Regions from separate parts of the Caballeronia sp. INML3B genome, predicted to be linked through region 2. Evidence: riboswitches for the same ligand, from Rfam matches in the RefSeq annotation. Region 2 holds a riboswitch; the other holds the start of a gene.

Region 1 (4,210 bases), on a different contig from region 2:
GACGACATCCTGCGGCACTTGCGCGCTTGCCTGTGCCGAAAGAGAAAGCACGCCCGAAGGCTGCGGCTGCGTGATGACCGTTTGCGCGGCGGCCGTTTGGGAAAGCGTGAACGCTGCGCCCGACATCGCGAGGAGCGCGAGCGCGGCAGCGGTTTTCTTGTTGATCATCGAAGGACTCCGAACGCGGGATATCGCGTGATTCGCGACGGGATTTAGGCGCGGCCTTCGTGTCGTAAGTTCCTTGTTAGACGAGTTGTTCGGTAATAAATCGCCACTGCGCTTCTGTTACCGGCGTGATCGACAGGCGATTGCCGCGCGCGAGCACCTGCATGTCCGCGAGCGCCTCATGCTCGCGCAACGTGGCGAGAGAAATGAGCGGCGTCTTCTTCACGAACTCGACATCGACGAGCATCCAGCGCGGCGTTTCCTGCGTGGACTTGGGATCGTAGTAATCGCTCTTCGGATCGAACTGAGTGGGATCGGGATACGCCGTCGAGCACACTTTCGCGATGCCCGCGATGCCAGGCTCCGGACAACTCGAATGATAGAAAAGCACACCGTCGCCGAGCTGCATCTGATCGCGCATGAAGTTGCGCGCCTGATAGTTGCGCACGCCCGTCCACGGCAAGGTTTTATTCGGCGCGTGCGCGAGGTGATCGATGCTCGCTTCGTCCGGTTCGGACTTCATCAGCCAGTAGCGCATGATGGTTCGCTATGCGGAAATCGTCGATGCAAATGAAAACGGCATCGGAAAAACCGATGCCGTTTCTTGAATGGGTCCCCGCCACGGCCGCTAGGCCGGCATCCTGAACCTGGGTTCAAGATTGGTCGCGGTAAGCAACACTTCGGGTACATCGGACTAGCGACGCGCGCGCCCGTGCTGCAAGGTTCCGCAACCGTGCCAATGTAGCATTGGTTCAAGGAATATATGACCTTGGCGAACCAGGCAGGGAACCGTCACTCTACACCAATCGTTTGCCTTATGCAGCCTCTCGGGAGCAAATCGGCAGTTTCTTTTTTCGATTGATATTGCGTGCTGATTGACTCAGCGCGCAGACGTCTCACTGCGCTTCATACTGCGCGATGACCGCGCCCAGTTGTTCGTTCATCGAATGCATCGTGCGGCGGATTTCCTCGGCGGGGAAGGCCTCGCCGTGACGCACGCTGTCCTGCAGCTTAAGCAATTCCGACGCCAGCGAAAGCGCTGCCATCACCGCGATGCGATCCGTGCCGCGCACGCTGCTCGCATTACGCACCTTGTTCATCTCGGCATCGACGCGCGCGACGGCTTCGCGCAATGCGCCTTCCGTTTCCGGCGAGCACGCGAGGCGATACGGCTGCCCGAGAATGGATACTTCGATCTGCGTGGTCGTCATGCCTTCTCTCCTTGATGATGCTCGCCGTGCAATTCCGCTTCCTGTGCTTCCCGGGAATCGGCGTCGAGGAGATCGAGTTGATTGTCGGATTCGGCATGTTGCGCGGACTTCGCGCGGGGCAGCTTTTCGAGAATGGCGTTGAGGCGTACTTGCGCGTCGTCGATTTTCGCGGAGAGCGAGTCGCGTTCGGATTGCAGCGTATCGCGCTCTTCACGCACTTGCGCAAGTTCGGCCTGCACGTTCGCATAGTCGGCGCGCAGTTGTTCGAGTTGCTCTTGCAGCGCCTGACGCGCCTGATTGTGGCGCTCGCTGATCTGGATCAGCCGGCCGATATTTCCTGACAGTGATTCGAGTTCGTTGAGCATGTGCTGCGTCCTCTAAAGACCTCGCATTTTAGCGCGGTTCAACGGAGCTTCCGATAATTGTCTCGTTTCGAGACGTAACAGCATGCGATCTTGCGCTTAATCCTTCGAATCAAGCGCATGTCGCCATGCATTCGTGTGCAGAAAAGGCGAGCGCTGGTCATCGCTCGTGGGGACAGGCCGGCCGATTCTCGTTCGATTCGTCATGTGCCGCGCTACTCTGTCCGTGCCGTTTTCTTGACGGCCCCAACCCGCGCTCCTACACTTGCCGCACTTTTTGGTGCTCGCATTCGCGGATCTCGCGGATGCAGTCAAACGGGAAACAGGGAGCGAAGTCTCCGAAGTCCGACCGGGACCCACCCGGGATGAGCCAACCTGTGCTGCCCCCGCAACGGTAAGCGACCGCAACGCAAGTTGCAAGTCGTCTCATGCGCGTTTTTGCAGCGCAAACGTGTGGATTTTCATCACACCGGGTTTGTTATTCGAATCCACTGCAAGAAACGTGTCGACGCCACTGCGCACGATGCGCGGGAAGGCGAGACGATCCGTCGTCAGCCCGGATACCGGCCAGAGTTCGACGCATCGGCGCTCAATGCGCAAGTGCGTTCGTCGCGCATCGTCCTCGCGGGGAGCGGGGTCGCGCTCATGCGAAACGGAACTTCACTCATGGTATTGCCACAGGCCGCGCTCAAGAACGGCCCCACTCGTCATGTCGCGCTCGTTGCAGCGGTCTTCGGCTCGGCGCTCCCCGGCGCGGCGCACGCCGCCGACGGCGCCTCGCAAACGCTTGCCCCAGTCGTCGTCACCGCGACGCGCGCGCCGCAGCCGCTCGCCGAATCGATCCCGCAGACATCGGCGTTCGATGAACAGGACATCGCCGATGCCAACGCCGACGACGCGCTCGGCCTCGTCGCGCTCGCGCCCGGCGTGCAGGTCACGCGCAACGGCGGACCGGGCGCGAATTCCGGCGTCTACATACGCGGCGCGGCGTCGTCGCAATCGCTCGTTCTGATCGATGGCGTGCGCGTCGAATCGGTGTCGCTCGGCGCGGCGCAGCTATCGCAATTGATGCTCGATGAGATCGGGCGCGTCGAGGTCGTGAACGGCAATGTATCGGCGTTGTACGGCTCGAATGCGATTGGCGGGGTCGTGCAGATCTTCACCAGGGAAGGCGAGCCGCATCCGCCGCGCTTCGCTTTCGAGGCCGAGTACGGCAGCTATCACACGCAGCGTCAATCGGCGGGCGTGAACGGCGCGCTCGACAAGGACGGCCGCACGACCTTCAGCCTGAACGTGTCACGCGAAAAGACCGATGGATTCTCGTCGATCGATCCGGCGATCGCGCCCGGCGCGAATCCTAACGCGAACGGCTATCTGAACGAGAGCGTCGCGGCGACGCTGCGCCACCGGTTCAGCGACAAGTGGGATGCGGGCGTGCGCTTCATGCAATCGAACGGCATCGACAGTTTCGACGATGCCTACGGCCAGCCATCCGACATCAACGAAGCGCACGATCGCGTGCGTTCGGCGTCGGTGTTCGCGAATGGCAGGATCACCGACAACTGGACCACGCACTTCACGGTCGCGCAGGGGCAGGATCGCGCGAATATCGAGCAGAACGGCGCCTATACGAGCCGCTTCGACTCGGAGAATCGGCAATACACGTGGCAGAACGATTTCAGGATCACCGATGCGCACACGCTGTTGTCCGGTTACGAGCATCTCGATCAGACGCTCGATTCCGACCAGTTCACCGCGCCCGATCGTCACGTGAATTCGGTGTTCGCGGGCTACGTGGGGCACATCGGCGCGAACGATTTGCAGGCGAATCTGCGGCACGATCAGTATTCCGATTTCGGCGGCGCGAACAGCTACTATCTGGGCTACGCATATCACTTCGATGCGCACTGGAAGGCGAGCGCGAGCTATGCGGCTTCGTTTCGCGCGCCGAGCTTCGACGACCTCTACTATCCGTTCAGCGGCAATCCGTCGATCCAGCCGGAGCGCAGCCATTCGGTCGAGGCGGCGTTGCAGTACGCATCGAATGCGCTCGGCGTGATGCGCGTGACGCTGTTCCAGACGCGCTATTCGAATCTGATCGACTATGTTTCCGACGGCGGGTTCTACTATGTCGCGCAGAACGTCGGGCGCGCGAAAGTGCAGGGCATCGAGGGATCGTGGGCGGGACATGTCGGCGCAACCGACGTGCGCGCGGGCGTCACGTTCCAGAATCCCGTCGACGAGACGAATCACGAGGATCTGACGCGGCGCGCGCGGCATTTCGCGACGCTCACGGCGCATCGCACGATCGCGCGCTGGCGCGTCGGCGGCGAGTGGATCATGAGCGGAGAGCGCCACGATTACGATTCGACGCTCGCGGGTTACGGCATCGTGAATCTTTCGGCGCGCTATGACGTCTCGAAGTCGTGGTACGTCACAGCGCGCATCGACAACCTGTTCGACAAGGACTAT
Region 2 (4,210 bases):
CGGCAGCGGATTCATGCCTTCTTTCTCGAGCGCTTCGATGAGCGCATCGAACACGGCGGTATTGCCCGACTGCAAGTGCGCGCGATAGAACAGGATCGCGGCGACGGGTGCGCCTTCTGTCCATCGTGCCTGCCAGTCTTCGATGGCGGCGGTATCGCGTTCGGGATGATAGATCGCGACCGCGGGCAGCGGCCTCGGCGGTTGCGGTTCGCGCCCGAAACCGAACGCGCGATGCGCAATCGAGCGCAGGAATTCTTCCGCATTGCGCGCGCCGCCTTCGCGTAGATAGCGCGACAGCTCGCGGCAAAACTCCGCATCCGCCGTGCTCTTGCCGATGAGATTCGGATCCTCCGTGAGATCGCCTGAAAACATAGCGAGCATCTGTTGCTCTTGCTTCGCGAGCGCGACGAGCCGCTCGATGCCATAGGGCCAATACGATTCGCCGCCGAGGTGATCGACGATCACGACCCTCGCGTGACGCAACACGTCGTCGACATAGAAATCGACCGATGCCGGCTGGCGTAAAAACGATTGATTCGCGAGCCGCACGTCGGGAAAGCCCGCTTCGAGTCGCGGAAAGACGCTCGCGAGCAACGCAAGCGTCGTGTCGGCGGAACTGAGCACCACGATCGGCGCACGTGTCTGCTCGATGCGCATGACGCCTTGCGCATCGTCGACGAAGCCTCCCGGTGTCGTGCGAAGCAGATGCATGGCTGTTACGCCTGCACGGAGGCGCTTGCGAGCGCCGCGTCGAAGGCACGTTGCAGCGCGTCGCGATCGAGGTCTTCGCCGATCAGCACGAAGCGGCTTTGCGTCTTCGCTTCATCGGCTTGCCACCGGCGATCGAAATAGCTGTCGAAACGACGTCCTACGCCCTGCACGACGAGCCGCATCGCCGCGCCCGGCAATGCCGCGAAACCCTTCACGCGATAGATCGTGTGATGCTCGACGAGCGTGTGCAACGCCGCGATGGCCTGCTCGCGGGATTCGACCCTGCCATGAACGACGACCGAATCGAACGCGTCATGATGATGATCGGCATGGCCTTCTTCGTCGGGCGAGCCGTGATGATCGTGCCGCAGATGGATCGTTTCTTCCGATGCAGCTCCGAGGCCGAGCAGCGTATGCACGTCGAGCCTGCCCATTTGCGCGGGCACGATCTTCACTTCGGGCGGGATCTCGGGGCGCACGAGCGCTTCGACTTTGTGCAGCGCTGCCTCGTCCATGAGGTCGGTCTTGTTCACGATGACGAGATCCGCCGACGAAAGCTGATCTTCGAACAACTCATGCAACGGCGATTCGTGATCGAGATTCGGATCGGCCTTGCGCTGCGCATCGACGGCGACGGGGTTCGACGCGAACTGGCCGCTTGCGGCAGCGGGGCCATCGACCACGGTGACGACCGCATCGACCGTGAACGCGTTCTTGATCGACGGCCAGTTGAACGCCTGCACGAGCGGCTTCGGCAACGCAAGACCCGATGTTTCGATCAGCACGTGATCGATGCCATCGCGCCGCTCGACGAGCTGCTCCATCACCGGATAGAACTCTTCCTGCACGGTGCAGCACAGGCAACCATTTGCGAGTTCATACAGATTGCGGTCTTTTGAGCCGGCTTCGTCGTCGCAGCCGATGCCGCAACCCTTCAGGATTTCCCCGTCGATGCCGAGCTCGCCGAACTCGTTGACGATGACCGCGATGCGCTTTCCTTTCGCGTTGGACAGGATATGGCGCATCAGTGTGGTCTTGCCGCTGCCGAGAAAGCCGGTCACGACCGTGACGGGGATCTTGCGGGTTTGCATCGTAGCTCCGTGGCTTCGTATGCGTGCGCTTCGTGTCGCGCGATGCGTGGCAACGCTGCGGCATGAAAAAGGAAAGCACACGCTTGAATGAACATGGGCCGCGCCGCATCCCCGCGACAGCGATCCTCCGTGAAAGTCTGGCCGGTATCCGGGCTGACGACCGCGCCGCTTCGCCTTCCCGCGCGTTACTACGCGCAGTGGCCTCGAAGCCGGCTTCCCGATCGTGCGATGAAAACATCGCGCGCGCGGGGAATCGCTTACCGTTGCGGGGGCAGCGCAGGTTGACGTCCGCTCGATCGGTCGAAAGGAACGTGTCCTGCTTCCCGTTTAACTGCGCACGAGAGAATCCGCGCGCGAGCACCAAAACTGCGTGAAAGTCTAGGCCCGGCGCGCGCGAGCGTCAAGAAATGACGCCGCTCGCGCGGTGTCATAATGTCGGCCCACGCAGCGCACTCTCGTCATTCACCATGAAATCTTCGATCGTTCGCATGAATGTGCCTGCAATCATGCGGCTCGCCGTCGGCATCGGCTGCAGGCGCGACACGAGCGCCGATGCGATCGAACATGCGGTGCGCGTCGCGCTGGGCACGCTCGAATTCGGCGACATCGCGATCGTCGCGAGCATCGATGCGAAGCGAAACGAAGCGGGCTTGCTCGCTTTCTGCGCACGTCATGGCCTGCCGCTGCGCTTTTATACCGCCGATGAGATCGCGCGCACGCCTCGCACGGCGATGTCACATCACGCGGCGAAACATATGAACGTCGATGGCGTATGCGAGCCATGCGCGCTGCTTGCAGGCAACGCGCACACGCTCATCGTGCCAAAGACGATCGGTTGCGGCGTAACTGTCGCGGTCGCAATGGCGCATGAACCCGATGCGAACGGAACATGAACACCGGTTTGGCCGTGGTGCGCGGGCGCGCCGTTTCGGCGAGCGGCTTTGCAACGGGTGGCTTGAACTTATCGCGGCAAAGCCAGACGAGAACGGCCAGCGCCACGAGTTCCAGATAGAGATAGAGCGCGTCCATTTCCTTGCTCCTGAAGTCGGTGATTGCGTGACTGCATGATGCCCACCGTCTGTTAGCGCAGAATTAAGCCGAAAACGCGGCCGCTGCTGATGTACGATACGGCCGTCTTTCGTCATGCAAAGACCCGCTGCAACCCCATTCGAATGGAGTCGATGTGAAAACCGATACCGAATCGCATCTGCGCATGACCCAGCGTCGCAAGGAAGGTCACGAGAAAAAGCAGGCCGCCGCCGATCATGAAAAAGGCCTGCTGATCGTGAATACCGGCAACGGCAAGGGCAAGACCACGGCGGCGTTCGGCATGGCCGTGCGCGTGCTCGGTCATGGGATGAAGCTCGGCGTCGTGCAGTTCATCAAGGGCGCGCTGCATACGTCCGAGCGCGATTTCCTCGGCGCGATCGCGCATTGCGATTTCGTCACGATGGGCGACGGCTATACCTGGAACACGCAGAACCGCGAGGCCGACATGGCCACTGCGCGCAAAGGCTGGAACGAGGCGCGGCGCATGATCGAAAGCGGCGATTATCAGATGGTCGTGCTCGATGAACTGAACACCGTGCTCAAGTATGAATATCTGCCGCTCGATGAAGTGCTCGACGTGCTCAAGGCGCGGCCCGCGATGCTGCACGTGGTCGTGACCGGCCGGCATGCGCCCGATGCGCTGATCGAACTCGCCGACCTCGTCACCGAGATGCGGCTCGTGAAGCACCCCTATCGCGAGCAGGGCGTGAAGGCGCAACGCGGCGTCGAGTTCTGAACGCAATGCCCGACTGCCCCGCTCTTTTCATCGGCGCAAGCGCGTCGCATCAAGGCAAGACCACGGTGACGGCCGCGCTTGCGCGCCATCACACGCGCCGTGGCCTGAACGTGCGCGTGTTCAAGACCGGCCCGGATTTTCTCGATCCGATGATCCTCGAGCGCGCATGCGGCGCGAGCGTGTATTCGCTGCATCTCTCGATGGTCGGGTTCGACGCGTGCCGCGCCTTGCTTGCACAGGCCGCCCGCGAGGCCGATCTCATTCTCATCGAAGGCGTGATGGGTCTTTTCGACGGCACGCCAAGCAGCGCCGACCTCGCCGCCGCGTTCAACGTGCCCGTGCTCGCGGTGATCGGCGCGCACGGCATGGCGCAGACCTTCGGCGCGATCGCGTTCGGGCTCGCGCGTTATCGCGCGGACGTGCCGTTTCATGGCGTGCTCGCCAATCGCGTCGCGTCGGCGCGCCATGCGCAGATGCTGTCGGAGACCATTCCAGAGGGGCTGCTTTATTGCGGCCATCTGTCGAACGCGGACGATATCGCGCTGCCCGAGCGTCATCTCGGTCTCACGCAGCCTGACGAAATCGCGGGCCTCGACGCGCGCCTCGATCGCGCCGCCGACGC

The links. Region 2 has a riboswitch for cobalamin ahead of cobW (cobalamin biosynthesis protein CobW). Riboswitches for the same ligand answer to the same signal wherever they lie in the genome.
Region 1: it holds a riboswitch for cobalamin, as region 2 does, so the genes downstream of both, NCS58_RS03995 (TonB-dependent receptor domain-containing protein) here and cobW (cobalamin biosynthesis protein CobW) in region 2, are expected to answer to the same signal.

Annotation. Positions count from the first base shown of each region.
Region 1 is NZ_JALQDI010000003.1:163,563-167,772, forward strand. Features, by position in the region: gene NCS58_RS03970 (SIMPL domain-containing protein) at 1-168, opposite strand, end outside; gene NCS58_RS03975 (EVE domain-containing protein) at 245-703, opposite strand; RNA gene ssrS (6S RNA) at 775-956, opposite strand; gene NCS58_RS03985 (cell division protein ZapA) at 1,062-1,376, opposite strand; gene NCS58_RS03990 (hypothetical protein) at 1,373-1,741, opposite strand; cobalamin riboswitch at 2,000-2,325, shown strand; gene NCS58_RS03995 (TonB-dependent receptor domain-containing protein) at 2,405-4,210, shown strand, end outside.
Region 2 is NZ_JALQDI010000040.1:623,972-628,181, forward strand. Features, by position in the region: gene cobN (cobaltochelatase subunit CobN) at 1-711, opposite strand, end outside; gene cobW (cobalamin biosynthesis protein CobW) at 717-1,802, opposite strand; cobalamin riboswitch at 1,924-2,182, opposite strand; gene NCS58_RS18705 (cobalamin biosynthesis protein) at 2,291-2,695, shown strand; gene cobO (cob(I)yrinic acid a,c-diamide adenosyltransferase) at 2,986-3,588, shown strand; gene NCS58_RS18715 (cobyrinate a,c-diamide synthase) at 3,594-4,210, shown strand, end outside.